4 regions of the Paenibacillus marchantiae genome follow, and region 2 is predicted to be linked to each of the others. Evidence: riboswitches for the same ligand, from Rfam matches in the RefSeq annotation. Region 2 holds a riboswitch; each other region holds the start of a gene.

Region 1 (7,757 bases), 490 kb from region 2:
TGAATTTACCGAATACATATCGAACGAGTGGTCCCAGAATAATAATTTGGTAAGGAAGCGCCAGGCTAAAATTACGAGCAATCGTATGAAGATACGTACTTAGTACGGATGCTCCATTTAACTGATTCGCAAGATAAGCGGAAATCATTCCGTACAAGGACATGATCAGAACCATTCCAATGACCATGAAAAATGACATAGCCAGCACGCCCAGGATTTTGTTGGACTTGTCAAAAGGTAAGGAAAATGCAATTTTTCGCGCTACAGGTCCGACAATAAAAGACTCCACCAGAAATGCAATGACAAAGCACAATATGAACTGAAGCAGTATTTCAAGCGCGGACATCTTGCTCAATAACCCATTGTGCCATAAATTGAAGGCCATCATGACGATGACCATTCCTGTGCACATCATCATTCCAAAAATAATCTGTTCTTTCTTCGTTGTTGGCAATTCTCTCATCCTCTCTGTTTACCTTCGTAATTATAGAGATGACGAACCCCTCCTCATAAGTGAACATTCTGTGAACAATTATAATTTTTCCAAATTAAAATCTTATTTGACAACCTCGTGGTACAGCCCTATGATATCCCTTAAAATGGTAGAAAAGATTCACTGCATATAAAGGAGGATTTGGATTATGAGTTTTCAAAAGCGCATTGACCACGTCGGCATTGCCGTTCGTGATCTAGAGACCACGCTGCGTTTCTATACGGAGATTGTTGGTCTTGAATTGAAAGACCGGGTAACCCACACCAACGGTGTCATTCAGCTCGCCTTTCTCGGCTTCAACGGAAGCGATGAGACCGAGATTGAGTTGATCCAGGGATACAGCGACAAGCTGCCTTCCGAAGGTACGGTGCATCATTTTGCTATCCATGTCGATGACCTTGAGGCTGAGTACAACCGCATTAAGGCAACTGAGGCCGAGTTTATTGATGGAGAGATGATTACACTGCCTAACGGTTACCGTTATTTCTTCATTTATGGACCCGAGAAGGAATGGATTGAGTTCTTCCAGCGCTAAGAATTGGAGCTGATTTATGAACATTTTAATTACCGGCGCAGCCGGAAAAATTGGACGTGACTTGTCCCAACACTTGTCAGAAGCATTTCACCTGCGACTAACGGATTTGAATATCGACAGACTGCATACGTATCAAGGGACAAGCCATGAGATCATGACACTTGATGTGACAGATCCCGAAGCCTGTCAGCACGCTTGCGAAGGCATGGATGTGGTTGTACATCTGGCGGGAGATCCTTCCCCGCATGCTGGATTCTATGAATCGTTGTTGGACATCAATATCAAGGGCACGTTTAATGTATTCCGTGCAGCTAAAGACCAGGGTGTGCGGAGAGTCATTCTGGCAAGCAGTGCACAGACGATTGAGGGGTATCCCATTGATGCTCAAGTCTATCCGGATATGCCGACACGCCCACGGAATTTGTACGGGGTTAGCAAATGTTTTGGTGAATCGCTCGCTTCCTATTTTGCGTATACCGAAGGTTTACAAAGTGTAGCAATACGTATAGGTGCATATGATGATTTCCAACCGGATGGACCCGCGCTGGAGGCAAGGGATATGAGCGCGTATCTTAGTCCGGCTGACTTGTGTGATTTGATGTTCAAAGCAATTACAACTACAGATCTGGAGCCCTTCACCATACTGCATGGGATCTCGAATAATCGGTTTAAACGATTGAATCTGGAAACCACTCAGAAACAGGTAGGCTATGACCCGAAATCCGATGCTTTTGCACTCAGTCAGATTTCCTTATATGATTCGCCACGATAATTGTTGAAAATCACACATCTAGAGAGGTCGTTATACGCATGTATAATGGCCTCTTTGATTCATTCATACGTGCCCCTATCCAGTTCCTGACTGGACATGCGTAGGCCTCTGGCCTATAATTACACCTAGTAATGCCCGTAACTTCATAGTTTCCCAGGGGAGTCGGAATAGGCCGGCTGAGAGTGTATCCCACCAAGATACTGACCCTTAGACCTGATCTGGATCATGCCAGCGTAGGAATCGGAGTATATCGAATTGGCCCAGCCTCTTTGCTGAGTGCCACATCTCTAACGCCTGCACGCGTCCCGGATTAACGGGGCGCTTTTTTAATGTTCTTTTATATAGCCAGAGAGCTAAAAAAAGTGACGTCATCCGGATCATAGCTGGTATAAATCTGTCGATTTATGCAAGAAGCTTGGATATGAAGCCAAGGAGTACCCCGCGCCACTGGCCGGACAACATGAAGGAGAGAAATGAAGATGAGATGGCGTAAAATGATGGGCCTAATGCTCTTGTGCGTACTACTTGTGGCTGTGGCCGCATGTGGCGGCAAAGAAGCTGCACCTTCAGGAGAAAATGGCAGCAGCAACACCGAAAACAGCAATGAAGGTGACAACGCAGCCCTCAAGGATATTAAAGTGGTGCTGGACTGGACACCAAATACGAATCATACCGGCCTGTATGCGGCCGTAGATCAAGGTTTTTACAAAGCCGAAGGCTTAAATGTCGAGATTGTACAGCCAGGTGCCGGAGGCGCGGATACGATGGTAGCTTCGAACGAAGTGCCTTTTGGCGTAAGTTATCAGGAGAGTGTAACCCAGGCCCGCACACAGGGCGTACCGCTCGTGTCCATCGCTGCAGTCATTCAGCATAACACGTCCGGATTTGCCGCTCCGGTGGACCGGAACATCAAATCCCCCAAAGATTTTGAAGGTAAAACCTATGGTGGCTGGGGCTCTCCGGTGGAAGAAGCTGTGATGCAGTCCATTATGGAAGGCGAAGGCGCCGATGTATCCAAAGTAAAAAATATTAGCATGGGCGATGCAGACTTCTTCACCGCTGTGAAACGCGATATCGACTTTGCCTGGATCTTCTACGCGTGGACGGGCATTGAAGCCGAACTGCGCGGGGAACCGATCGACATGTTATATGTGAAAGATTATTCCGATTCACTGGACTACTACACACCTGTACTCGTTACCAATGAAAAGACGATTCAGAACGATCCCGAGCTGGTTAAAGCGTTCTTGAAAGCGACTTCCGAAGGATATCAATACGCGATTGAACATCCCGAAGACGCTGCCAACATTCTGATCAAGGCCGTACCGGATCTGGATAAGGATCTTGTACTCGCAAGCCAGAAGTGGCTGAGTCCAAAATATCAGGATGACGCACCGCGCTGGGGTGAGCAAAAGCAGGAAGTATGGCAGAACTATACGGATTGGATGTTTAGCAAAAAACTGCTCGATGAGCAGGTAGATGTATCCAAAGCATATACAAACGAGTTCTTACCCCAATAAAATTATCCATATAAAACGAACTTAGTATTTACACGATGACGAAGAGGACAGAAATAACGTGAAAAAGCGAAGCGTTCGCCTTTATCACCGGATTTTCCCTTTGGAGAAGGGAATCAAAAAAATCTGGGGATAACAGCGATTGGAAGGTTATTCTGTCATCGAAGTGGCAAGTGTAACAGTCATTAGTTCATTTTATATATTTCGAAAGGAAAAGTGATCTCTCATGGCAAGCACACTACTTAGCATTCAAGTCATTCCCAAAACGCCAAATGGCGAAAATTCCTATCCTTACGTTGATCGTGCCATTGAAGTTATTCAGCAGTCCGGCTTGAAATATCAGGTTAATCCACTCGATACCACGATGGAGGGAGAACTAGAGGAACTGCTGGAGGTTGTCCGCAAAATGCACGAAGTTCTCGTGGAAGCTGGCAGCCCAAGCATCATCTCACAGATCAAAATCGCCCATAGCCCAAGTGGCTTCAGCATGGACACCCTGACGGAGAAATATCGCTAATGCATGCCTATTGGAAAAGCGTATGGCCGCCCTTTGTGGCGGTTATTCTCTTTATAGCGATATGGCAGGGAGCCGTCTCCCTGTTCCATATTGAGAAATGGATGCTGCCTGCGCCTTCGGACATCGCCCATGAAGCAGCCTCCCAGGCCGAGCGACTTGGCATGCATGCATCGGCAACAATCCAGCTGACATTAATAGGATTTGCAGCAGGTACGCTCGTGGGATTACTGATTGCGATGGTGCTGCATCTGATTCCATTTTTGAAATCTGCACTCTATCCATTACTTATTCTTAGTCAAAATATACCGACCATTGCGCTTGCTCCGCTCTTGCTGATCTGGTTCGGATTTGGGCTGCTGCCCAAACTAATTACCATCATCCTGGTCTGCTTCTTCCCGGTAGCTGTAGCTGCCATGGACGGGTTGACCCGCACCGATGCGGCGATGATGAACTATATGCGCATGGCTGGTGCAAAACGCGGCCAAATTTTCTGGAAGCTCGAACTTCCACATGCATTGCCCTCGGTGTTCTCGGGGATTAAGATTGCCGCTACGTACAGCGTCATGGGTGCGATTATCGCCGAATGGATCGGTGCAGATAAGGGCATCGGCTATTATATGATGCTGCAAAAATCAGCCTATCGGACGGATCGTCTTTTCGTGGCAATCATGATTATTGTGGCATTGAGTCTGCTGCTCTTCCTGCTCATTGCGCTACTGGAGAAGCTGCTCGTACGCTGGCGACCACAAAAGCGATAACTTTGAAATATGCACCATATAAAGGTTAGGAAGTGATGACAAGATGACACCCGAACACAACGAGCGGGTAGCTACTGCGCCGGATGAAGGTGCAACCACTCCAACGAGTAATGGAGTTCCTGAGCATGGAGCCGTTGCCTTACCTGCACATCATTCATCACCCGCGTTGGAAGTTCTGAACGTGAATGCTTCGTTCCGAGAGCGACGCAGCACTTTGCCCGTTCTGGATGGCCTTTCTCTGACCGTGGAACAAGGAGAATTCGTAGCCATTGTTGGTCCTTCCGGCTGTGGCAAAAGCACCCTGTTTCACATCATCGGCGGTCTGCTGAAACCTCAGGAGGGACAAATCCTGATGAATGGTCAGGATGTCACCGGACAACGCGGCAAGATTAGCTATATGCCGCAGCAGCCTGCCCTCTTCCCATGGCGTACCATTGAGGACAATGTGCTGCTTGCAGGTGAAGTGTCTGCGGATGCACCACCCCGAGCAGAGGCGCTTGCAGATGCCCGGAAGTGGCTGAGCAGTGTCGGACTGGCTGGGTTCGAACAAGCCTATCCGCATATGTTATCGGGCGGCATGCAGCAGCGGGTTGCCTTTCTGCGCGCCCTGCTCAGTCCGCAGGAGCTGATGCTGCTAGACGAGCCTTTTAGTGCGCTGGATGCACTGACCCGTAGCGACATGCAGCGCTGGCTGCTCGATATCTGGGAACAGAACCGCCGCTCGGTGCTGTTCATTACGCATAATATCGAGGAAGCATTATTGCTTGCGGACCGTATCTATGTTTTATCAAATCGGCCTGCGGCTGTACTTCACGAGGTCGATGTTCCCTTTGATCGTCCACGTCGCGAAGCGATCACGGAGGAATCTGCTTTTCTTGAACGGAAACGGCAGATTTCCCAGTGGATGAGAGAAGAACAGCAGAAAACCCGCCTATCTAAATAGTGCGGGTTTTTGAGTTATTTTTTCCCTAAAATGGGTGATCCAAGACAAACTACCCTGCGTATCATTGGTAAAAGACAAAAAGGAGGGGTCCATCCATGCAATCAACCGCTTTTGCACCCTTGATCGATGCACATCTTCACCTGGACAAATATACACCTGAAGAACAACGTGAGATGCTGCATTCCTTCCCATCCCAGCAGGTTGAGTCTGTCATCGCCGTTTCCATGAATCTGGCTTCTGCCCAGAGTAACCTAGAACTAGCTTCCCAATACCCTCGTACCGTATATCCGGCCTTTGGGTTCCATCCCGAGCAGCCCCTGCCGTCCCTGGCAGAGCAGGATCTATTTTTCAAATGGATCGAAAAGCATATGGGACAAGCCACAGCGATTGGGGAAGTTGGATTGCCTTATTACAACCGACAGGAAGCTGAACAGGCGGGACAGTACTTTGATCAGAGCGGCTATATCGATCTGTTGGAGCGATTTATCCAGCTAGCGAAACGGCACGGTAAACCGATTGTGCTGCACGCTGTATACGAGGATGCCGATATCGCCTGTGACCTGCTGGAGCAATATCATCATCGCCGGGCACATTTTCACTGGTTCAAAGGCTCCAAGCGGACCGTCCAGCGAATGGCTGACAACGGATACTTCGTCTCATTTACACCTGATATCATATACGAAGAGGAAATTCGCGAATTAGCTCGCCAGTATCCTTCCGAGCAGGTTATGGCAGAGACTGATGGACCTTGGCCTTTCGAGGGACCTTTCCAGGGAAGAATGACGCATCCAGCCATGACCAGACAGGTCATTCAAGCGTGGAGTGAAGTGACCGGTATGGGAACGGAGCGGGCTGCGCGTCTCTTTTATCAGAATACGAAACGCTTCTACGATCTTCCTTAGGTCCGAATTGGCATCCATTCTTGTGCTGGTTCCTCAATTAAAAAGATATAGTATGCAAAAAAAGAAGTCAGTCGACATCTGCCGGACTGACTTCTTTTGTATTTACACTTAACGTTTCAAGAATCCTTTGCCTTCGAGGAATGGCTTCATCTGTAGACGTACCGGCTCTGTAAGACGTTTCGCCATCATTTCGGACCACGGTGTAGAACGTTCCCCTTGAGTGCGCTCCTTCATGTATGCAGCAGTCGTTTCGTCATAGCTCTCGACGCCTTTGAGGGTCTGCTCGGCGTTATAGCGGCCATGGTGCAGGACAGCATCTAGTGGTAGACGCGGACGAATACCCGTATCCTGATCAGCAACACCAATGCACATTCCATATACTGGATAGACGCCGTCGGGCAAGCCCAATACTTCGCTCACTTCCTCAATACGGTTGCGCAGCCCGCCAATATATACAATTCCGAAACCTAGTGACTCTGCTGCAAGCGCAGCATTTTGCGATGCGAGTGCAACATCAATGGTGGCCACCATAAAGTTTTCAGTGGAGTCCTCATAGGATTCCTTTTCAGGCAAATGACGCTTGGCAGCATCACTCAGGCGATAAAGGTCAGCACACCATACAAGAAACACAGGGCATTCATTGACGTAAGACTGATTGCCTGCCAATTCAGCCAATTTGGCCTTCTGCTCCTGTTCGGTAACAGCAATTATAGTATAGGCCTGCACACTACTTGAAGAGGAAGCCATCTGCCCGGCCGCCACGATTGCTGCCAGCTGCTCCTCTCTTACAGGGTCTGGCTTGAATTTCCGCACAGAGCGGTGCTTCATCATCAATTCAATGGTTTCGTTCATTGCTATTCACTCCCAATCCTCGTAGTACGAATTCAATGGTTTGCTCAGCCAGCTCATCTGTGTTCATATCCTGATAGTCAAAGCTAAACCGCGAATTCTTGGCCCGTTTGTGCGCCAAAGCCACACCCATGACCTGAAGCATCGCATAAGATACGGACTCGATCTGAAACACGCCCTGCTCCTTGCCTTCTTGCAGCAGTTCTCTCACTCTGGTCCAGACGGGGTCCAAAAAACGAAACACGGTAGCTGTGCGATGGGTACGCAGCGTAATTTCAAGCTGCACAATATCGCTCATTTCTCGGTCGGTCATTGTGAACTTTACAACTTCACCTATGATTCGTCGGATACCCTCCACGGGGGAGGACATGGACTCTTCAGCCAACTCGTTCATCATATGATCAGGAAAAAAGTGCTCAAATAATGCTTCGAACACCTTTTCTTTTCCACCAAAATGATACGAGACCAGCG
Region 2 (7,757 bases):
CAGCCTGCACCCGTTACTTGGGTAAGCAAGGCATGTCCATTACTCGTCAGGAACGTCGTTTGTCCATCCGTAATGACATCCTCGCGTCCGGTAATGACGACCACACAGCCGAGTTTTTGTGCTGCCCGTTCCGCTATTCCGATTCGATCTCCATCGCCTTGACCTGCATCCACACCTTTGATGCTCCAACGCTCACCGATGACATTGGCGACTTCTGCCACATTGCCCCGCAACACCGTGAGGCGAAGCTCACGAACGAGCATCTGAATGGTTTCCGTACGATAGGCGGTTGCGCCAGCTCCAACCGGATCGAGCACAACAGGTACGTTATTTGAATTAGCTGATCGACCAGCCAAACGGATCGCCTCAACCACCTTTTCGTCCAGTGTGCCAATGTTCAGTACAACTGCTCCCGACATCTTGGCAACATCAGCAACTTCTTCATGCGCATAAGCCATAAAGGGAGATGCACCTAGTGCGAGCAAACCGTTGGCCGTAAACGGAGCGACGACAATATTCGTAATGTTATGAACAAGCGGATTTTGCGTACGAACACGTTCCAGATAAGACATATAAGTTCCTCCTAATAAATAAGCAAATTAATCAATAAAAGTGTCAGGGCAGGGTGGGCCATTAAATCATGGGAACTAAACGCTATTCTCGGATAGCTGGAAAGTCCATATAGAAAGCTTAATTAAAGAGTCCTTATCCTCGATAAAGATTCTAATCGTACAGTTATTGAATTCCGTAACTACTCATGTTATCGACATCTGATAATGAATTTACAACTTTCAAATTTCCCTTGATCTCGTCCAGTAATCGATTTTACTTACTCACCCTGCAAGTTGATAAAAGCATCCTCAGCCTTTACGGAATCCGGAATCAGTTCACTTTGAACCAACCATGCACGTACATTTTCCCAAGAAGAGGCGTCCTGCCTGCCAAACGGCTGACCTTCTTCATTCATCAGTGGCAGTAAAATGTTTAGACTTTTGATTTCGATCTCCGGGTCAAGTGGAGACGTTTCGTTCTCATGTGCGAGCAGAATGTTCAGCGCGTCCTCGGGGTGCTCTGTTACATATTTCTGTCCTTCCTGCATCGCTTTGATGAAGCGGGTAAGCTGATCTTTCTTCGCTTCAATGCCCGCATCACTTGCAGTGAGGACCAGTTCATAATAATCAGGTACGCCGTAATCGACGGGATTGATCGCTTTCATGGCATGGCCTTCCTTTTCCAGAATCAATTGTTCATGGTTAATAAAACCACCCATAATGGCATCTGCCTGCCCGGAAGCCAGGGAAGGGATCAGGTCAAATCCCACATCCACCAAATTCATCTTGTCGGGATTACCGCCATCCTGGCTGATCATGGTACGCACCATTGCTTCATACAAAGGGATTGAGGAATAGCCGACCGTCCTCCCTTCAAGATCTTTTGGCGATTTCACTTTACCGTCTGCTTCAGTCAACAGATGCACGAGCGGATGGCGAACGACGGCTGCAATCGAACGTACAGGAATGTTCTCCCCACGCGCGAGCAAAATTTGCGGCTGGTAGCTTAGTGCAAGATCGATTTTCCCGGCGGCAACAAGTTTGAGTGCATCATTCGTATCGGCAGGCATCTGGATATCGACATCCAGACCTTGATCCGCGAAGTAACCATTCTCCTGAGCAACATAGATGAAGGAATGCACTGCATTTGGGTACCAATCGAGCATGATGGACAGCTTGTCTTTGGATGTCGATGGCGTTTCTATCGCAGATGAGTCTGTATCGTTTGCATTGGAAGTTGAGCCTGTGGAGGGCGTATTGATGCCCGTTTTACCGCATCCGCTGACGATTAGCAAAAGAGACATGAGCAGAATGGGGAGCAGGGAATAGATATGCTTTTTATTCATAACGTAAAGTTCCTCGTTTCTTTTGTTTTTTTGTTTTGAAATCCGAAAGTTATCCAGCTTTTCTTCTACCTGCATGACGTGGTGTACCAAATCTTCTCTCCATCCATGCAATGAGTACAAACAGCGCGATACCAAGCAGGGATAATAGCATAATGGCGGCGAACATCGCATCCGTGTTCATATTGCTCGACATTCTGCGGCTGAAGTAGCCAAGCCCCTTGCTTCCACCAAGCCATTCACCGATCGTTGCACCGACCACACAATACACCACGGACATTTTCAGTCCCGAAAAGAAGGAGGGAAGGGCAAGTGGAATCTGGAGTTTGCGAAAAATATCCCACTTGGTGGCCCCCATCGTCAGCAGCAGTTCACGCTGCTCCGGATCACCCTTGCGCAGGCCATCGTAGGTGCTCACCACAATTGGGAAAAACGCGATCAGGAACACCACCGCCACTTTACTCCACAGCGTGTAGCCAAACCACAGGATAAAGACGGGGGACAGGGCAATCAGCGGGATCGTCTGACTGATCACGATGAAGGGATATAACGCTTTTTCAATCGACCGATTCATATGCATACCCGTTGCAAGTGCAATTCCGGCACCAATGGACAAGCCAAAACCAACGACAACCTCCATCAAGGTAGCAGGCAGATGTGTAGCCAGCAGAAGGTGGTGATGTTCATACAGCGAACGGACAATCGCCGTCGGGGCTGGAATGATGAAGGAAGGCACCCATCCCATACACACAATCCACTCCCAGAGAGCAAGCAGCAAGATCATGAGCAAAAGAAACAGACCATAACGGGCAAGCCAACCTCTTACGCTATGCTTCATGCTATCTCTCAAGTTACCGTCTCGCATGCAATTGTTCCTCCAGTAGTCGTCTCATCTGAACGAGAGCCGGTTCGTAGATCATGTCCGAATGTCTTGGACGTGGCAAAGGTACCGTCAGATCCTGCAGCTGTTGGCCTTGGCCCACCGGAGTTAACAGGATAATTCGATCACTGAGCAGCAGGGCTTCTTCAATGTCATGTGTGATGAACAACACGGTTTTGCCCAGGCCTTCCCAGAGCTCCAGCAGCCAGCGATGCATCTCACGTTTGGTCAGGGCATCGAGTGCGCCGAATGGTTCATCCAGCAGCATCAGTTGGCCACCTGTCAGCAAAGTACGAAGCAGCGCGACACGCTGGCGCATGCCACCTGAAAGCTCGTCCGGGTAAGCATGCGCGTGGCCGGATAAGCCAAATCTGTCGAGGCCAGCCAGGATATCTGCTCGAATCCTTATCTTATCCTGCCGACCTGCAGCCAGTTCAGAGGGAAGCATGCAATTCCCCATGACGGTTCTCCAGGATAATAGGAGGTCCTTTTGCGGCATGTAGGCCACCTGCCCCAGTCGCTTTCCTTCTTGAACCCAAGGAATTTCAATGGTTCCGTGTGTTGGCTCAAGCAAGCCTGCCAGCAGCTTGAAAAGGGTACTTTTACCGGAGCCGCTGGAACCGATGAGCGAGACGAATTCGCCTTTGGCTACACGCATCGACACATTGGAGAGCACGGGGGAATCCCTTTTTCCCGGGAAAGCGTAGCTCATGTTGTGAATGGTTATATCGTTATCCATCTCGTTCCGTCCCCCCTTGTTATTCATAATTCAACTTCAAACCGCGGGATCTTTAATTACACCTTCTGATCTGCCCGCAGAACGCGAAAAAGACCCACCCATTTCCGGAGAAATGAGTGGGTCTGTAAGTTCAATTCACATTAAATTCCATCATCAACATGAAAAAATCCGCTTACTGAGAGGCCGCTCCACTTCCCTCCGCTGGTATGATCCAGATCAGGTTCAAAGGGTCCGAATCGTTCGATTCGTCTCAGCCGCAAGGCTCCCCTAGTGCAATGTTCAAGATATGCAGTTGTGTGTTCAGCATATATCACATGCAAGTGGAATGTAAAGAGGGCGGCTTAAAAGAAGTGTGCGTAATGTGAGTTAGGAAAGTAACTAGGATTCTAATCGTTTGAATGTAACAGTGAATCAAGCTCCCCGATCAGACGGGCAATCTGCTCAGGTGTGCCAATCGTAATCCGAAGCCAGGTAGGCATACCAAATTCGGCACCGCCGCGGACAGAGATGCCTCTGTTCAACAATTCTTTGGTAATCGGGCCACTATCCTGCAACAGATCAATCATGATGAAATTTGTTTCGGAAGGGATGTAGGGTAAGTTCCACTGATCAAAGGACTGCATTAACGTTTCCCTTCCTTGACGATTGTAGTGCAGGCAGTGAGAAACAAATTCATGATCATCCAGGCTGGCCAAAGCAGCGGCTTGGGATGTGGCTGTCAGACTGATGGGCAGCTTGACCCGGTTAATGCCTTCAATAATGCTTTCATTCCCGATGCCATATCCAATTCGCAGGCCAGCAAGTCCATATATTTTGGAGAAGGTCCGCAAAATAATCAGATTATTATACTGCTCCAGCAGCTTAACCGTATCAGGATAATCTTCACTTTCCGCGAATTCATAATACGCTTCGTCCAGGACAACCACGACATGGGAGGGAACATGTTCGAGTAAACCAAGTAGGGCATCTGCCGTGAAAATGGTTCCGGTTGGATTATTCGGATTGCACAGCCAGATAATTCGGGTAGAAGCATTGATCCGTTGCCGGAATTGCTCCAGGTCCAGTGAATGGTTGACCAAAGGCACTTCATGAATGACCCCGCCTGCCAGCAGCGTAGCGCCCTTATACCAGTTAAAGGAGGGCACCGGAATGAGTGATTCCTCCCCGGGATTAAGATAAGCTTGGGCGGTAAGGGTTAGCAGCTCGAAAGATCCACTGCCAAATACCAGTTGGGAAGTACGCACCCCCAGACGTTCCGCAAGTTTGTCACGCAGCAGTTGGCTGGAACCGTCGGGGTATTGAGCCAAAAGATCGGAACTCAGCGATCTGACCGCTTCCGCAGCCAGGGGAGAGGAACCAAACGGATTCTCGTTCGCTGCAAGTCGATCCACACTTTCCAGTCCCAACTCCCGCCGGATCTGTTCCATGGATTTGGCAGGCGTATAAGCCGGAATTTGAGTTAAAAGGTCTTTAACAGGTGGAGAGGGAACGGGTGAAAGGGATTGCATAATCATGCCTTCTTTCCAGTGGAATTAGATCGAGAATGATATCTGTTTCTGAGCAATCTGCTGTGGTGTCTCTTGTGGAGGAGTCAACAAACGATTCAGAATCAGGTTTTCAAAATGAGCAAACCCGCTGTCCCGAACGCGTGGCCGCTCCAGCGTAATTCGAGTATCCATCGTTATATGACCATCCTCGATTAACAGCACTCTGTCTGCCAGCGCAACCGCCTCACTGACATCATGAGTGACCAGAATGACAGTCAGATCTTCTTCTACCCACAAGCGTTCGATTAATTGCTGCATCTCAATTCGTGTCAATGCATCCAATGCACCCAGCGGTTCATCCAGCAGCAGTAAGCGTGGATGACTTGCGAGTGCCCGTGCCAAGGCGACACGTTGTTTTTGTCCGCCAGATAATACCCCCGGCCAATCACCTTCACGCTCTCCGAGTCCTACATTGCGAAGCGACTGGCGTGCATCTTCCTTGTTCTTGTCGGGGATGCCCAGTCGTACATTGTCGAGCACGGATTTCCAAGGTAGCAGCCGGGCTTCCTGAAACAGAAACCGTGTCTCGGGTGCTGTACTGCCAAGCTTTCTGTTGCCCAGCATAATGCTCCCGGAAGAGGGGGGTTCCAGCCCGGCGATCAGACGCAGCAAAGTACTTTTGCCACAGCCGCTTCGTCCAACGATGGCTACAAATTCCCCTTGTCTTACATTGACGTTGATGTTGGATAGAATCGTCCGCTGATCATACGATTTCTGAACCCCATCTACTTGAAGAAAAGGACTGATCTGACTTGTGCTCATGGATCAATACACACTCCTTTGCTTTACTTGCGGGATAGGGCCGGGTTCCAGCGCAGCCAGCGCCGTTCCAGCCATTTAGCGATGGTATCGGACAGCTTGCCCAGCAGGGCATATAGCAGAATGCTTAAGACGATTACGTCCATCTGCATGAATTCCCGCGCGTTCATCGCCATGTATCCAATCCCCGCATCCGCCGCAACCGTCTCGGCTACGATAAGTGTCAGCCACATAATGCCAAGTGCATAACGAATGCCCACCAGAATGGAAGGCAGTGCACCAGGCAGGATAATGTCCTTATAAAGGGACCAACGGCTGAGGCCATATACTTTGCCCATTTCAATCAGACCGGGATCGACTGATCGTATGCCGTGAAACGTATTCAGATATACCGGAAAGAATACACCCAGGGAAACGAGGAATAATTTTGCTTCTTCACCGATCCCGAACCACACAATAACGAGGGGGATCAAGGACAGATGAGGAATGTTGCGGATCATCTGCACCGAGGAGTCGGCGATCTTTTCCGCAAGGGAGGAGATGCCGTTCAGCACACCCAGCAGGAAACCGAGACCCCCACCAATGAGGAATCCTCCCAAAGCTCGTCTGGCGCTAATACTGATATTGTTCAGTAGTTCACCGTTACGAAGCAGACGAATGAAGGCCTCCAGTACCTGAGCGGGCCGGGGCAAAATATTGGCTGCAACAACTCCAGATGCAGTCAGCCATTGCCACAGAGCCAGAATGAGTAGTGGTACAACAAAAGGAATGAACTGGTTAAACCATGCCCGGTTAAAGGTTTTGGACCGCACGTTATGCCTACCTCCTTGCTTCCTTCGTTATTGGCTACCTGGAGCTGGAAGTTGATCTTGAAGTGCATCACTCCAGAATGTGCTCACATCGACTGCCTGCTCAAAAATTCCCGCTTGCTGAAACGTATCCGCTACGTCCTGTTCAGACTTGATGGCCTCGTCAGAAATGGCAACAATACGTGATGGGCGTTGTGCTTCTCCATCCGTGTAGGTTTTAAGGGCTTGATCCACGGGCTGGTGGGTGTTGTCTGCTGTAATTTGAGCCCACGCATCCTTATTGGCACGAGCCCAATCATTGAATTTGTTGATTCGCTCCAGATAATCGGCAAGGGCCTCTTTCTGTTCCGCATTTGCAATAGCCTGATCGGAGGCGGCTACAAGGAAGCTGCCTGACAGGATATCTTTGGCGCTGGCGAGCGTTGTTGCTTCATTCTGATGTGCGGAGATGATGGCATTGCCGTAACTGGCAAGTGCATCCACTTTCCCGCTTATCAGGGCGCTGAGTCCATCGGCTGTTGAAAGTTCGACCGGACTGATGTCACTCCAGGTTAATCCGGCTTCTTCCAGCATTTTGAGCAGGAAATAGTGGGCCGTTGTATTTTTTACGAAAGCAACTTTCTTGCCTTTCAGGTCAGCAACCGATTTGATCGATGAACCTTTGGGAACAACGACCTCCTGATTTAAGGTGCTGCCTTGTTGTACCGCAATAATCTTGAAGCTTCCACCATTGGCAGCTTGAGATGCAAAAATGGGCGGAATTTCACTGGTCACACCAAAGTCCAATTGGTTTGCAGCCATCGCTTCAAGGATCAGGTTACCTCCCTGAAATACGTTATAAGTGACTTTATAGGGGGTGTCATCGAGTCCGGCGGCTTTTAGCCCCAATTCGAGATTGCCCCATCCGGTCTGACCAACACGAATGGTAACGTCTTTATTCGAAGCAGCTGATGCCGCTGTCGGTGTTGTGCCTGTACCCGCGGCCTGATTGTCAGTTCCGGCAGAGCAGCCGGAGATCAGCATCAACAGAAGCGCGCTCAGAAAGGCAGTTAAGGGAAGAGTGTAATGGCGGTTTGGACGGATCATAGGGAGGAAACCTCCTTGGTGTATGTACTGCTTTCACTGGACT
Region 3 (7,757 bases), 3.3 Mb from region 2:
TCCACATCCTTGTGACCACTGTGCATCGCAGCATTGTTGTATGTTTATCATGCCGTAAAATGAAAAAGTCCATTCCCGGAAGGAACGGACGCGGAACATTCATTTGATTTTTCTCTAACCAAAGTACCGGTGAACCAGCGTACGCGCCTCTGCCGTGTCTTTTGTTCCATGAACAAGGACACGACCATCCTGAAAAATGACCATCCTGTGCGCTCCCGTTGTAAAAGAAACCAAAAATGGATTAACCTCCACTTTGCCTTCATCCAACTTGCCGAGACGATCAGCCGTATGTTGTAAATCCAGATTCATTCGCCGTGAAGGGCGAATCTGTACCGTATCCCTACCACATAATACGTCTGTTTTTTCCAGGTTTGAGGCAGAGAGGTACGGATAGTTAGACTTTACACCGCAGGAAGGACAATCTTCTTTTCGGGCACCGTCGACGTTAATGGATATGTATTCATTTCTCCACACATCGAATGATAACAACTTGCGTCTCAGTGCACCTGAATTACCACTGAGAAGCTTCATTGCTTCGGCAGTCTGATTAGCGGTAACCATCTGCACCGCCTGAGGGATAATGCCTGATGTATCACAGGTATCCCCACCTAACGGAACCTCTCCCAACAAACAGTTTAAACAAGGCGTTTCTCCAGGCAGAAACGTGTAGGTAATACCATAACTGCCCACACATCCTCCGTAAATCCACGGAATACGATACTTCTGAGACATATCATTTATTAATAGCCGGGTATCAAAATTATCTGTTGCATCCATGATCAAGTCTGCGTTCTGAACCAGTTCTTCCAGTTCATCTACTCTGACGTCCATCACTTTGCCTACAACCTCAACGTTAGAATTAATGTCAGATAGGCGCTTCTTCGCTGCCATCGCTTTGGGCATTCGCTGAATGGCGTCTTGCTCAATATATAATTGCTGTCGCTGTAGGTTGCTCCACTCCACATAGTCACGATCTGCAATAGTAATATGGCCAATTCCTGAACGTACCAATGTTTCCGCAATACCCGTACCAAGCGCGCCCGCTCCAACAATTAATACTTTGCTGTTATTCAATCTATGCTGACCTTCCTTACCGATAGGTGCATACCGTTCCTGTCTGGAATAGCGGTCTCCCTGTTCAGAAGATCGTGTCTGATTAGTCATGTATGAACCATTCCTTCCGCCGGACTACTCGCTGCTGCATAGCGCTTAACGGGAATCATGCCTGCCTCATAAGCCAGTCTGCCTGCTTCAACCCCCATTCGCATTGCCTTCGCCATCTTCACCGGATCTCCGGACCCGGAGACAGCCGTATTCAACAATACACCGTCAGCTCCCAGCTCCATCGCATGAGCAGCATCTTTAGGTGCTCGAAGTCCTGCATCCACAATAACAGGAACGACGGCTTGTTCAATAATAATCTCCAGATTATAGGGATTAATAATTCCTCTCCCCGCCCCTATCGGTGAAGCCCCAGGCATAACAGCATGTACGCCGAGTAGTTGCAATCGCTTGGCCAGAATAACATCGTCTGAGATATAAGGCAGTACTGTAAAGCCCTTTTCAAGCAAGATCTCGCAAGCTTTATAGGTTTCAATTGGGTCAGGAAGTAATGTGATTCCGTCGCCGATAACTTCTACTTTTATCATATCACAAAGTCCTGAAGCCCGAGCTAGTTCAGCGATTCGCACAGCTTCCTCTGCTGTTGCAGCACCCGCTGTATTCGGAAGTAGGGTATACCTTTTCAAGTCCAGTGTGTCCAGAAAGTGCTGTTTGTTCCGATCTTCCAGATTCAAACGCCGAACCGCGAACGTTAATACTTCCGTACCGGAGGCTTCAACCGCCTGGCTCTGCACTTCCAAGTCCGAAAATTTGCCTGTACCCAGCAGCAATCTAGACTCAAACGTATAATTTCCAATCCTCAACATAATTCAACCGCCTCCCACAAAATGTACAATTTCAATTCGGTCTCCGTCTCTTAACGCCGTCGTTTCATGATATTCCCGCGTTAAAATTTGCCGATTCAATTCAACCACGACGGTTTTTACTTGCAAATTAAATGAATGGAGCAATTTATCTACACGATTTAAGCTATCTTCAATTTGCATGGTTTGTCCGTTGACAATGATGTTCACTGCAACATCTCCTTTATGTTCAAACGTTCTGGACAAAGGTCCTGAATCCCCAGTTCTTCCGAGGTTTTGCCACAAATCAAGTCAGCCATAAGGCTGGCTGTAATTGCACTAAGCAATATGCCGTTACGATAATGTCCAAAAGCAGCGAATAAACCCGGTACACTATCACAAGCCCCCACATAGGGCAATCCATCCGGAGTCGAAGGACGGACACCAGCCCACGCTCGGATAAAATGTGCTTCCTTCATGCCAGGTACCCAGTTTGTTGCAGCTGCAAGCAGCTTCTGAATGCCTTGTACCGAAACTTTCATGTCTGTTCTTCCAGGAAGGCTTGTTGCACCGATCCATACTTCTCCATTGGCTTTGGGAACAATATATATATCCTCTGCATACACCGTTTTGTCTGGCCTGTACCCGGCATGGTGGGGAGAAAACTGCACGGCTGCAATCTCCCCCTTTACTGGTAAAACAGGCGATTTCAGACCTACATGTCTCATCAATTCTTCACCATGTAACCCTGTAGCAATAATGACATTTCTCGATGTCATCGTTCCTATTGAAGTCTCGATTCCTTGCACACCGTTTACATTCGTATGCAAACGGACATCCTGTACCCCTTCCATCACCCTTGCACCCATGGCTTGAGCCGATCTGACATAAGCCTGCGTTAAGTTGACAGGAAGAACCTCGCTCTCGGAAGGTCTGTAAAATGCTCCATACGTATCCCTGTTTAACCATGAAGCTTCCTGTTGGACAGCAATACGATCCCACCAAATATGTTCTGTAGATAAGGTAGACGATCTACGATCATTCTTGTAACTGCTGACCTCACTGTATGAACGAAAAGGAGTAATAAATCCATGCTGTTGCAGCCCCATTTCCACTCCGCTAAGCGAACTGATCCGTTCCTTCTGCTCATGAAGCAAAGCTCTGCTCTGCCTTACAAGCTTTGCCATTACAGCATGAGTGAATTCCTCACTATCAGCAGCAAGCATGCCTGCGGCTGCACAGGAAGTTCCCCCAGCGATCCGCGCCCGCTCAACCAGAAGAACGTCATGGCCTCGAGTAGCGAGTTCACATGCGATGGCACATCCGATAACTCCTCCACCTACAATAATGGTTTCTGCATGAAGCTTGCCTCCAACTTCCGCTCCAACTTTACTTTCCGAAACGATTCCTGGATGATAGCCTGAACGATTCCTGCTTCGACTTCTTGCTTCCTCTCTCAAGATCTTCATCTCCTTGGTTCGGCGTACTTGTCTGAATCCGTGATCGCCTGTCGCAATGAAGCGGCAGCTACTTCCGGCTTATCGGTCGTCCAAATCGTTGAAATTACAGCGGCTCCTCTAGCACCAGCAGTTCGAATGGCAGCAATATTCTCAGGACTAATCCCGCCAATCGCGATCACGGGAATCGAAACATTAGAGCATACCTCAGCTAACGCACTTAGCCCTCTGGGTTCGCAATTCGGTTTACTATTTGAAGCATAGACATGCCCATAAAAGAGATAATCCGCTCCCTGTTCTTCTGCAACTTTTGCTTCTTCCAGAGAATGAACCGATATGCCTACGCGCAGCCGATCGACTCTCCTCAACTCATCCTTATCATAGCTGCGAGTAACTGCTTGACCCCAATGCACACCACCAATTGAAGCATATTGATCCAGCTGATCTGAGCCATTCATAATGATTCGGACAGATGGAACACCTTGTGTTTTTAGACCTTGCGCCCAATACATCTGTTCTTCAAGGGTCAGCTTTTTTTCCCGAATGTGGATATAATCGACCCACCGCCATATACCCTTAGCAATATTCAGAAAAGAGTCCAAGTCTCCTGTACCTGGTGAAACCACATGCAGTTCGAATGATCTTGTTATTACATGTTCGTGGAAGATTACCGTCCTATTCGCCCTCCTCTTGCATGATTTAAGCTGATATACAACAACAAAAAAGCCACTCCCGTAGGGGAGTGGCCACGAATTTAAAATTCATGGATCAACTGAATGACTGTCGCATGCAATTACTCTATACATAACGCACAACAACTATAGAAACCATCCATAGTCGCAACGCTGTATACATAGAACTGCATGATTCATCTTGCAGGCCATATCGCAAAGTCAACGATAAAGCTCTTTGTCATTAGCTGAAACGCGCCACTTCCCTACGCTGGTATGATCCAGATCAGGTACAAAGGGTCCGGAATCGCATTCTTCCATCTCAGCCGCATCGTGCGGCCCCCCTAGTGTTCATATGAAGCTGTAGCCTATGTTACCATAGACACCTTTTTTTGTCACCGTACATTTCCATGAATTACGTTGTTCACCATTGCTGAAGTCATGTAGTTAACGAAGTTGCTGTTTCTGGTGCGAAGAATTTCGTAGAAACTATTGTTTGTCGGACCAAGCTTCAACATCCCACGTTTTGGTTACCCAACCTTCATAAAATTCAGGTTCATGGGATACGAGCAGCACGGTACCCTTGAATTCCTGCAGGGCACGTTTCAGCTCTGCTTTTGCGGTTACATCCAAATGGTTTGTGGGCTCATCGAACAAAATCCAGTTACTTTCACGCATCAGAAGCTTACATAAACGAACCTTGGCTTGTTCACCACCACTAAGCGCGTTAAGCGGGCGGGTGATATGCTCATTTTTTAATCCACAACGTGCGAGATGGCCCCGGACTTCATTCTGTGTCAGATGAGAAAACTCATTCCACACATCTTCGATCGGGGTAATATTACCTGCACGTACTTCCTGTTCGAAATAGGCTGTTTCCAGATAGTCCCCCAAGAAAGTCTTACCGCTAATTGGTGGGATTTTCCCCAAGATCGTCTTGAGCAGTGTGGATTTACCTACACCGTTACATCCAACAATGGCAATTTTCTCGCCACGCTCAATCGTCATCGTCATTTTAGGCAATAATGCATATGAATATCCGATTTCAAAATCAATACCCTCAAAGACGGTTTTACTACTCGCCCGGGCATCCTTGAATTTGAATGTGGGTTTGGCTGCTTCGTCTGGACGATCAATCCGTTCAATCTTGCCGAGCTGCTTCTCACGGCTCTTGGCACGACCTGAAGTGGAAGCGCGGGCTTTGTTCCGCTGAATGAAATCTTCCTGCTTCTTGATAAACTCCTGCTGTTTCTCATAAGCATCAATATGTTGCGCCTTATTCATGTCGGCCATTTCAAGGAATTTGTTATAGTTCGCTGCATAACGCGTCAACTTGGCAAATTCCAGATGATAAATAACGTTAACGACCTCATTCATAAACTCTGTATCATGCGAAATCAGAATAAACGCATACGGGTAATCCTTCAGGTAACGCGTCAGCCATTCGATGTGTTCCACATCGAGATAGTTCGTCGGCTCATCCAACAGAAGTGCAGTTGGTTTCTCCAGTAAGAGCTTGGCAAGCAATACCTTCGTACGTTGACCACCACTAAGCGCGGCCACGTCACGATCTAGGCCGATGGCGGACAAGCCCAGTCCATTTGCCATCTCTTCCACTTTCACATCAATCAGATAAAAATCACCTTGCTCCAGTTGCTCTTGAATGTCACCCATTTCTTCCAGCAACAATTCGAGCTTGTCCGGATCGGCGTCTGCCATCTGATCCGTAATAGACATCATTTCTTTTTCCAACTCAAGCAAGGGCAGGAACGCATCCTTAAGCACATCACGAATCGTTTTTCCAGGCGTGAGCTTGGTATGCTGATCCAGATATCCATAACGAACTTTGGGGGTCCATTCGACCTTCCCTTCGTCCTTTAACAATTTCCCGGTAAGAATGTTCATCAGTGTGGACTTACCCACACCATTTGCACCAACAAGACCTACACGCTCTCCGGCAAGTAAACGAAAAGATACATTTTTAAATAACGTGCGGTCTCCAAAATTGTGACTCACGTTCTCTACTGACAATAAACTCATAAGATGAGGTTGCTCCTATCTATTGGACATTACTATCGTTCCGAAACCCTATTTTAGCACAGGTGTCGCCTTTTCTGAAAGTAATGTAAACATCTCATGCAACCTCGCTTTTATATTACAAACAAACTGCCTTTAATTTATGGAACAGTTATACTCAAAATAACCTTGTGCTGCCGCTTGTTTGGCATTTGTAAACACTTCTTCGGCTCTGTAACCATTGCTACATGTGGAAGGGTAATAGTATTTAATTCCACTTACAGGATCAACTCCGCCAACGATCGCTGTTTTCTTCACCAGTCTGCCACCACCAATGGCATAATTGTTAATCTTTTGGTTACCTACAGGTATTCCCTGAATAAACGCCATCAGCCCCGTATCATTAATCGAATTGTACCAGTCTTCCTGAGAAATCAAAGGCATGGTAAAGGTGTAGGAAACACCATTCCTTCTTGCAAACTCATTATGCCGGTTAATAACATCTGCCAAATCTTCCTGCACACTTGTCACGATCCGGCCTCGTCTGACCTGCTCAAACGTCTCGGCATTCTGAAGCAGAGGGATTTGTGTGCTGGAGGCCAGTTCTTTCTGGAAACCCTCAACCCACATGCCCAAGCCTGCATCATAGGCATACACATACCCATCGAGTGTGAAGTTAATACTGCTACCATTTGAATCAGAATATGTATAGGGCTTTTTAGGACTCCAAACTTGCCGGAATGAATCTTCAAGATCACCAGTCATCTCAGTTTCGTTCGCCAAAATATAATAACCATCATAATCCAGCACGACCATTGCAGGAATGTAATTAAACATGGCCCGTATAGCAGCAGGATCATCCTGAATCCCCATATTTAGCGCCAGTGTTTGGGTAAAGGTAGTCAAGGCAAGCTCTTTGTCCGCTTTTACAAATTTGGTCGAATCATACCCTGCTTCATCGTTTTGCTTCTCATTTTGATGCATCACAGCCCCTGCATCCAGTACGGCAGTCTGAAGTGCCATCTTATATCGATTGCTTAAATATTGTGCCTCTTGGGCATTGTCTGTATTGTGAGAAATAACCCAGAATATAGGTAAAAAGATAAGCACAAACACAATAGAAAGATCAGTAATCTTCATTGAGCACCATACCCCCATATGTGGTAAACACGGCTGCAGCCTGTGCAGACCCGTTCAACCACTCACGAATCAACATGGCAGGTGTGCGATTGGTATTTTTGACGGTTACAGTGAAGAAATCCCCCATTGCCAGTGTATATCTGCGCCCAGGATCGTCTAAAGCTAGCACACCGGACGAAGGAAACAGCTTTGCTTTAATTTGGGCTGAATAATAGCCATCTTGTACAGTTTCATAGGTGCCAGAAAATGTGCTCTGATCCATCGGATCTGAGTAATGAGGAACATATTTTTTGTGCAAATGCTCCATGGAAATCTCATAGGCATTCCCCGTTCGGGCCATCTGTTCTTCGAATTCTGTATACATGACAGGGGAAATGTATCCCTTTGTTCTGACTGCATCAACAAAACGGGTAACCGTCTGAACAACGGTCATGCGTGCCATGTCATCCTGTCGATCTGCAGTCTCTGCTGCCGGATATACATAAAGCAAAATCACTGCCAGCAAAACAGCAAGCAGCTTGGATGCAGCGTTAATCAAGGTGTACTGGCCTCCTTCCAAAATGCAATCT
Region 4 (7,757 bases), 260 kb from region 2:
CATCTAACGTTGTGATCCCGCAAGAGGAAAATAATAATGGTGGTGGATCTAATCCAGATCCAGACCCGAACTTTCCTGTACCACAGCATGTAGTGGCAACAAAAGGTGAGAAAAAGGTTACGTTAACTTGGGATCCAATCATGAACGGATTAGCTTCGGTCTATATGTACGAAGGTTCATCAGCACCAGTAGACCCTTCACAATGGGTACTTGTTACTTCTAATATTATGAATAGTAGTTGGGAAATTAATGATCTTAGAGAAGGCGAAAAATATATTTTCGCTGTTAGAGCTGTATATGAAGATGGCGTATCCGAATATGGAATCTCTAATTCAGTGAAGATTAACATAACTCCATCCAATCCAGAAACGCCAGGTAATGGGGGAGGTGGGGGAGTTATTACTCCAACTCCTGTATCGCCAACAACTCCACAAGCTCCACAGAAAGAAGTAATCAAAGTGGATGTAGCGAATGGGGATCAAGCTTCAACGATCGCTTCCTTGGAGATTAAACGTACTCGAGGAACAGATGGTACGGTTAAGGATGAACTTTTTCTTGATCAGAGCAAAACGCAAACCATTATCGACCAGTTGAAACAGACAGGCTCCCGTACAGCGGTTGTCTTGATCCCGGACGCAAAAGATGAAGTATCACAGTGGGATCTGAAGCTCTCTCCACAATCGTCAGCAATGCTGGCTGAGCAAGGAGTGAATCTGGTTATTTCTAATCCTAATGTAAAGATTATCATTCCGGCGAGTTCCTTGAACGGACGCACAGATGATATGTATTTCCGTCTTGTACCGGTGAAGAAGGAATCCCAACGTTCAGAGATCCAAACGAGAGCACAGGCGAATGAGTCGATCATCCAATTCGTAGGCACAACGGATATCCAGATCATTGGACGTCCAATGATGATCGAAACGAATCTACAGAGCAGACCTGTTACGCTCATATTGCCTTTAGATGCTAATCAGGTTGCAAGTGTGAAGTCTGAGGAGCTAGGTGTATATATTGAGCATAGTGATGGAACGAAGGAGCTTGTACACGGCAAACGGGTTACCCTAAACGGTGATCATCAGCAAGGCGTCGAGATTGAAGTCAACAAATTCAGTACATTCTCCGTTGTTAAGGTCAAAGACTGGACAGACAACACATTGAAAGCACACCCTTATATTCAGGGGTACACGGATGGCAGTTTCCGGCCAGAGCGTAATGTAACTCGTGCGGAAATGGCAACATTAATCACGCGTATTCTGGGAACATCGACTCTTGAGGGAAGTCATGAATTTACAGATGTTACATCCAGTCACTGGGCAGATGCGGCTATCTCAGCAGCAGCTCAATCCGGTTATGTTCAAGGCTACACAGATGGCAGCTTCAAGCCGGATCAAGCGATTACTCGCGCGGAAATAGCTGTCCTGTTACAGCCGTTATTAACATCTGATCAGATGACTACTGCTCCGACAGCATTTACCGATGTAAACGAGCATTGGGCGCAACAAGCAGTAGAACAATTAAGTTCGGCGGGTGTAGTTACCGGATACAAGGATGGCACGTTCCGTCCAAGCCAGCCGATCACCCGCGCTGAAGCTGTTACAATGCTGAATAAGCTGATCGGTTTTCAAGCTGAAACGAATGCGGTAGGACAGTGGTCGGATGTACCCGCCACACATTGGGCTTATGAAGCGATTGAGGCAGCTTCTATCCGCAAGTAAATAGTTGTATTCAAACTCAAAGAGATATCTTTCAGTCATTTGGCTGGAGATATCTCTTTTTTTACATCAAATTATTGTACCATGGATTCAATGCGCTCCAGAGTACTCCCCGATGCTATGCTTAGCCCGAGAATCCTAATAAGGCGGCCATAAGAGCTTGCGCGCAGTTTCGTAACGTTCCGCCACAGCTGGCCAGTACACAACCTTCCACCAATCCTCGATATATTTTTTGCGTTCATTCTGGTGTTTCAGATAGTAGGCGTGTTCCCATACATCAAGTGGCAGGAGAGGCACGATGTCGGACTGGGACAGGTTCTGATGTTTCTCCGCCTGTAAAATCTCCAATCTGTGCGCCCGCGGGCTCCAGACCAGCATGGACCAGCCACTGCCTTCCACTTTGTTGGCCGCTTCAGTGAATTGATTCTTGAACGCTTCATAGCTGCCAAAATCCCGCTTGATCTGCTCTGCGAGCATACCGGAAGGCTTACCTCCACCTTTAGGGTTCATAATTGTCCAGAAGATCGTATGCAGGTAATGGCCTGCACCATTAAATGCGAGTTCGCGTTCCCAATGTTTAACGAGTTCAAAATTATTCTTTTTCCGCGATTCTGCCAGCTTTTTCTCCGCGGTGTTCAGTCCGTCTACGTAGGATTGATGGTGTTTGTCATGGTGTATACGCATCGTCATCTCGTCGATATGTGGTTCCAGCGCATTGTAGGCATAGGGTAGGGGTGGCAGTGTGTGTCCGCCAATAGGTACAGGTTTCTCTTTGACTGGCGCTGCTGAAGAGCTGGTTGTACCCTCGGCATTTGTATTGGGAGTCTTTACAGCAGTCGCTGAAGATTGTGCCTGTACCGCTGGAGTGGAGTTATTGATTTTTCCCGCAGCATTGGACGATTCTTCTACAGCTTCACGATAGGCTTGTTCAGATACGGGCGTTGAAGCAACTTGTACGTTGGGATCAGCCGGTTGTTCCGAGGTTTGAAGAATATGGTCCAGTGAAAAAGATGGATCAGACACCAAATCTCGCAAAGCTCCAGATTGTTTCAGCGTTTCAAGTACCCCCAGGAAATACTCCGATTCACGTATGAAATGCAGAATAACCACTTTGGCAATCGGCACCTGCTGAACAGCAGTACTTTGCTCCAGCAGGACGTACAGCTGTCTAATGAACTCACGCGATTGTGTGCAGGCCGCAGCCACGAGCTGTTCAATACAGCGGATGATGTAGGGAGCAGGCGGTTGGGTTCCCGGCAGTATTTGCTTCAACAGCTGATTCGCGATTCGTTCGCTATTCTCAAAAATCGCTTCCCATTCCGCAAGCCATTTGACATATGAGGGTTCAAGATCAGGAACCAAGGCACGAATGACAATCGTATGTTCCTTCTCTTGCTCTTTCCAGAAACGGACTTCTTCGAGTACCCGCAGAGGCAGCAGATGCCCATATCCATACCAATTCATAATCGGTAAACCTCCGTTCAAATGAATTTGAGTTCAGATCCAGCATTAGATATAAAAAAATGCGATCGCCCGATTCGCTCAATTTGTGATATACAAGCTAGAGCTGTCTTTAATTACGTCCCAAAAGTATATTCTCCAGACATGTTGTCCTATGTATACACAAAAAAAAGAGCCCCTAGGGGCTCTTGAATTACCGGATTTTCACGATTCTCCGTTATTCGTATTTTCCACATCATCGCTGCTCGTCTTGGTCACATGACTCAGGAATGTGGAGACACGGCGCAGATATTCCTTCGGATGCTCCCGGAAGATCAGCTCATGATGCGCACCGTCCACAATCCATTCATCGGAATTCGGATTGGTTTGGTTGCCGGCAAGCAGCTCCGCAATCGGGTAAGGAGCTTTCTCATCCTCGGTACCATGGATGAAGAAAATCGGGAAAGGATAATCTTCTTTTTTCACTTCTTGATATGGAATTTGCTGCAATCCGGTCCCGTTCAGAATCGGGAACAGCAGGTTCATAATCTCCAGCGTAGGCTGCCGCGGAAGATCAATCTGATTATGGATGTTGTGATACAGCGTATCCGGCTCAAGCAGGAACGTGCTGTCCAGAATCATAGCATCCACATCTTTGGTAATCAGCCCAGTCTGCAGGGCTGTACCTGCACCCATGGAGAAACCCCATACGACAAGCTCCTGAGCTCCGCGCTGCTTCGCAAACTGGATAGCACCAAGCAGCTGCTGGGACTCGGCTTTGCCGCCTGTGGCAACAGCTTTGTTCACCTGTGAAGCGAAACCGTAATCGAACATCACCACATTGAAGCCAAGTTGGTGAGCATAATGGGCCAGATCATACATTGGTACCCAGGTCTCTTCACGATTCGCACCATATCCATGGCTGAATATGATGGTTTTGTTTGCATTATCATCAGCCGGAATATACCAACCCTGCATCGTTCGACTGCCGTCTGCTGCCGGGAACGTGATGTCTTGATACTTCATGTTCTTCGCCTGCATGGGATTGGAGAATACAGGCGCTACAGTTGGATTGGATAATACCCAAGCAATATAACCGTGTAGTGCAATGAAACAAAAGAGCAGAAAAAATACAACGGAGAGCAACAACGCCACGACAATATGTTTGAACCGGATCAGCCTCGGTGATAACGAAGAAGGCAGATCTGACACTTTCGTTTGCAGCGGGGCTTCGCTCTGGGATGTCGGATACATGATTGCCCCTCCTTTAAAAATCAAATGAAGATAACAACGAGACGAACAGAGCGGATAAATGATTTTTCTGACTACATATGAAGCAAAATCTTAATTTAATATATCTTTATCGTATGTTCCAATATAGTCAAAGTCAATTGATTGAGGCCATTTGTTACGCAATTGTTATATAGTTTTGAAGATATATGGGTAACATTTCCTTAGGGTGCAAATTGCAGGGGATTCTAATTTATAAAAAGAAAATATTTACAAATATCCCTATTCCAAATGGCGCTTTTTGGTTTACAGATGAGACCGTTTCTCATATAATTTATGTAACCAAGTTTCATGTGATGAAACATGAGGAGGGCAACTTGCCATGGAAGACCGAAAGTTAACCGTCCGGGCTGTAGAACGGGCGCTGGATATATTATTGTGTTTTACAACCCGCAGTGATCTGGGGCTCACGGAAATTGCGAGCCAGATCGGTCTGCACAAAAGTACAGTCCATCGTCTGATGGCTACTTTGGAGGACAAGGGGTTTGTGATCCGGGATGCAGCAACCGAGAAGTATCGACTCGGCATACGTATCTGGGAACTGTCTGCCCATATGTCTCGCAGCGATGATCCTGCCATTTTGCTCCTTCCTGCGATGGAGCGGCTGAGAGATCGACTGGGCGAAACCGTGAGTTTATATCTGCGTGATGGCAGTGAGCGGATTCGAATTCAAGCCGTGCAGAGTGATCAGGCGATTCGTCGTGTAGCTCCGGTGGGCGTCAGACTTCCGTTATCCGTGGGAGCATCCAGCAAAGTGCTGATGGCTTTTGCCACCGAAGAGGACCGCGAAGATCTGATGAATGGACCTGAATGGCCGGTATTTATCGATCCCAAAGTATATTTGGCACAGATGAAAGACATTCTGGAATACGGCTACGCAACAAGTTATGAGGAGCGTGAACCGGGAGCAGCGGCTGTATCTGTACCCATCATGGATCGGAAAGGCAACATCGCTGCTGCTCTGTCGGTATCCGGGCCTGTTAGTCGCCTTTCGCAGGAGACGTTGCATGAATATGCACCTGTACTGAAGGAAGCTGCTACACAGATGGGACTTATGTTATCCTGATTTTATGTTCTGGAATATAAAGGTTGTTTTTATGATTCGGTTGCGCTACTCTGTAATGGACGGCCCAACAGGGTCAGCAATTGAATATGAATTTGCGGCTTAAATGCTGCAACTTGTTAACGTTACTGGGGGAGTCCGAATTGTCCGGACTGAGACGGAATCGCATGAGATTCTGGACCCTTTGCACCTGATCTGGATCATACCAGCGTAGGGAAGTAATCGGCGATACGACCACGAACACCGTATAATGTGACCTATGGATGGACTCCGTTATGGAGTCTCTATAAGGTATGTTATTGGTGATGGACATAAGCCGGTTCCCTTGGGAACCGGCTTTTTTTATACAGTAAACAGGCGGAAGCTGGTGTCAGATCTGCTTTTGGATAAAGGGCTGGGTGCCATTGGCGAGCATTGGGTGTAAACCTTTTGCTTCGACTGTCTGTATTAATTGAAGTGTATGTCCCTATTTTGTGTGGTATGGTCGCTCTTACTTTTTCTATGTTGTGGATGATTTGGACCCGTGAGCAAGCATTTCAATCCAGGCAATCACTAAAGAGGAGGAGACAAGAGCGATGAGCACAGGAAACCGAATGATGGGACAGGACAAGCAGGATCTGCAGTTGGCAGAGGAAAAAGGTACGACAGGACGGGTTCAGCCCTTCCCGGGCAGCCGCAAAGTATACATTCATGGCTCACGACCGGACATTGCTGTACCGGAGCGCGAAATTGCCCTTCATGACACCAATACTCCCCAAGGAGTGGAGCATAACGAACCGCTGCGTGTTTACGATACGAGCGGACCAATGACCGATCCTGGATTTCATGCCGATATCCGGGCAGGGCTGCCAGCGCTGCGCACCCGCTGGATTACGGAGCGTGAAGATGTTGAAGCCTACCAGGGAAGAACGGTCAAACCGGAGGATAACGGATTGAAACCAGGAGGGAAGCGAACTGGAGCCGAGAAGTATCCGGGCTTGCGTGCTAAACCATTACGTGGACAGGCAGGGCGCAGTGTGACTCAGATGCATTATGCACGGCAGGGAATGATCACGCCGGAGATGGAGTTCGCCGCTATTCGTGAGGGTGTGGAGCCGGAGTTTGTGCGGCAGGAGCTGGCGAGTGGAAGGGCCATCCTGCCGTCGAATATTAATCACCCAGAGAGTGAGCCGATGCTGATCGGGCGTCATTTTCATGTGAAGATCAATGCGAACATCGGAAACTCTGCGGTATCCTCCTCCATCGAGGAGGAGGTGGAGAAGATGACTTGGGCCGTACGCTGGGGATCGGATACGGTGATGGATCTTTCCACAGGCAAGGACATTCATACGACCCGCGAATGGATCATCCGCAATTCACCTGTACCGATTGGAACAGTACCGCTCTATCAGGCGCTGGAGAAGGTCAATGGCGAAGCAGAAGCACTGACATGGGAGTTGTATCGTGACACGCTCATAGAACAGGCAGAGCAGGGTGTGGACTATTTTACGATCCATGCAGGTGTGCTGCTGCGATATATTCCGCTGACCGCCAAACGTATGACGGGCATTGTGTCACGGGGCGGGTCCATCATGGCAGCATGGTGCCTTGCGCATCATCAGGAGAATTTTTTGTATACCCATTTTGAAGAAATCTGCGAGATTATGAAAAGGTATGATGTGGCGTTCTCGCTCGGAGACGGACTGCGCCCAGGAAGCATCTATGATGCCAATGATGAAGCCCAGATGGCGGAACTGGCTACGCTTGGAGAACTAACACAAATCGCCTGGAAGCATGATGTGCAGGTGATGATTGAAGGTCCGGGACATGTGCCGATGCACAAGATCAAGGAGAATGTCGATCTGCAAATGGAGATATGTAAAGAGGCGCCGTTCTATACGCTGGGACCGCTGACGACCGATATCGCCCCAGGATATGACCATATTACCTCGGCGATTGGGGCGGCGATGATCGGCTGGTTCGGCACGTCGATGCTCTGTTATGTTACGCCAAAAGAACATCTGGGCCTGCCCAATAAGGATGATGTGCGGGAAGGCGTTATCGCCTACAAGATCGCTGCTCATGCCGCTGATCTGGCGAAAGGTCACCCACGTGCCCAGCGGCGGGACGATGCGCTGTCCAAGGCACGGTTTGAGTTCCGCTGGAGGGATCAGTTCAACCTTTCACTGGACCCGGAACGTGCGCTGTCCTACCATGATGAGACGTTGCCGGCAGAAGGGGCTAAGGAAGCCCATTTCTGCTCCATGTGCGGC

Evidence for each region. Region 2 has a riboswitch for thiamine pyrophosphate ahead of PTQ21_RS09620 (ABC transporter ATP-binding protein). Riboswitches for the same ligand answer to the same signal wherever they lie in the genome.
Region 1: another riboswitch for thiamine pyrophosphate. It lies ahead of PTQ21_RS07470 (ABC transporter substrate-binding protein); the one in region 2 lies ahead of PTQ21_RS09620 (ABC transporter ATP-binding protein).
Region 3: another riboswitch for thiamine pyrophosphate. It lies ahead of PTQ21_RS24210 (thiamine phosphate synthase); the one in region 2 lies ahead of PTQ21_RS09620 (ABC transporter ATP-binding protein).
Region 4: another riboswitch for thiamine pyrophosphate. It lies ahead of thiC (phosphomethylpyrimidine synthase ThiC); the one in region 2 lies ahead of PTQ21_RS09620 (ABC transporter ATP-binding protein).

The regions. Positions count from the first base shown of each region.
Region 1 is NZ_CP118270.1:1,610,742-1,618,498, reverse strand. Features, by position in the region: gene PTQ21_RS07485 (DUF2798 domain-containing protein) at 1-454, opposite strand, end outside; gene PTQ21_RS07480 (VOC family protein) at 642-1,028, shown strand; gene PTQ21_RS07475 (NAD-dependent epimerase/dehydratase family protein) at 1,045-1,800, shown strand; TPP riboswitch at 1,946-2,058, shown strand; gene PTQ21_RS07470 (ABC transporter substrate-binding protein) at 2,280-3,320, shown strand; gene PTQ21_RS07465 (thiamine-binding protein) at 3,544-3,834, shown strand; gene PTQ21_RS07460 (ABC transporter permease) at 3,834-4,592, shown strand; gene PTQ21_RS07455 (ABC transporter ATP-binding protein) at 4,636-5,535, shown strand; gene PTQ21_RS07450 (TatD family hydrolase) at 5,631-6,437, shown strand; gene nfsA (oxygen-insensitive NADPH nitroreductase) at 6,546-7,289, opposite strand; gene PTQ21_RS07440 (TetR family transcriptional regulator) at 7,273-7,757, opposite strand, start outside.
Region 2 is NZ_CP118270.1:2,098,737-2,106,493, forward strand. Features, by position in the region: gene thiM (hydroxyethylthiazole kinase) at 1-572, opposite strand, end outside; gene PTQ21_RS09610 (ABC transporter substrate-binding protein) at 830-1,897, opposite strand; gene PTQ21_RS09615 (ABC transporter permease) at 1,947-2,759, opposite strand; gene PTQ21_RS09620 (ABC transporter ATP-binding protein) at 2,746-3,540, opposite strand; TPP riboswitch at 3,690-3,792, opposite strand; gene hisC (histidinol-phosphate transaminase) at 3,900-5,021, opposite strand; gene PTQ21_RS09630 (ATP-binding cassette domain-containing protein) at 5,046-5,822, opposite strand; gene PTQ21_RS09635 (ABC transporter permease subunit) at 5,846-6,631, opposite strand; gene PTQ21_RS09640 (ABC transporter substrate-binding protein) at 6,659-7,714, opposite strand; gene PTQ21_RS09645 (iron-containing alcohol dehydrogenase family protein) at 7,711-7,757, opposite strand, start outside.
Region 3 is NZ_CP118270.1:5,398,813-5,406,569, forward strand. Features, by position in the region: gene PTQ21_RS24190 (MoeB/ThiF family adenylyltransferase) at 115-1,164, opposite strand; gene PTQ21_RS24195 (thiazole synthase) at 1,161-1,928, opposite strand; gene thiS (sulfur carrier protein ThiS) at 1,932-2,135, opposite strand; gene thiO (glycine oxidase ThiO) at 2,132-3,364, opposite strand; gene PTQ21_RS24210 (thiamine phosphate synthase) at 3,370-3,963, opposite strand; TPP riboswitch at 4,279-4,388, opposite strand; gene PTQ21_RS24215 (ABC-F family ATP-binding cassette domain-containing protein) at 4,522-6,072, opposite strand; gene PTQ21_RS24220 (hypothetical protein) at 6,205-7,188, opposite strand; gene PTQ21_RS24225 (hypothetical protein) at 7,175-7,726, opposite strand; gene PTQ21_RS24230 (hypothetical protein) at 7,723-7,757, opposite strand, start outside.
Region 4 is NZ_CP118270.1:1,834,062-1,841,818, forward strand. Features, by position in the region: gene PTQ21_RS08470 (S-layer homology domain-containing protein) at 1-1,715, shown strand, start outside; gene PTQ21_RS08475 (Fe-Mn family superoxide dismutase) at 1,851-3,176, opposite strand; gene PTQ21_RS08480 (alpha/beta hydrolase) at 3,378-4,406, opposite strand; gene PTQ21_RS08485 (IclR family transcriptional regulator) at 4,765-5,508, shown strand; TPP riboswitch at 5,626-5,739, shown strand; gene thiC (phosphomethylpyrimidine synthase ThiC) at 6,099-7,757, shown strand, end outside.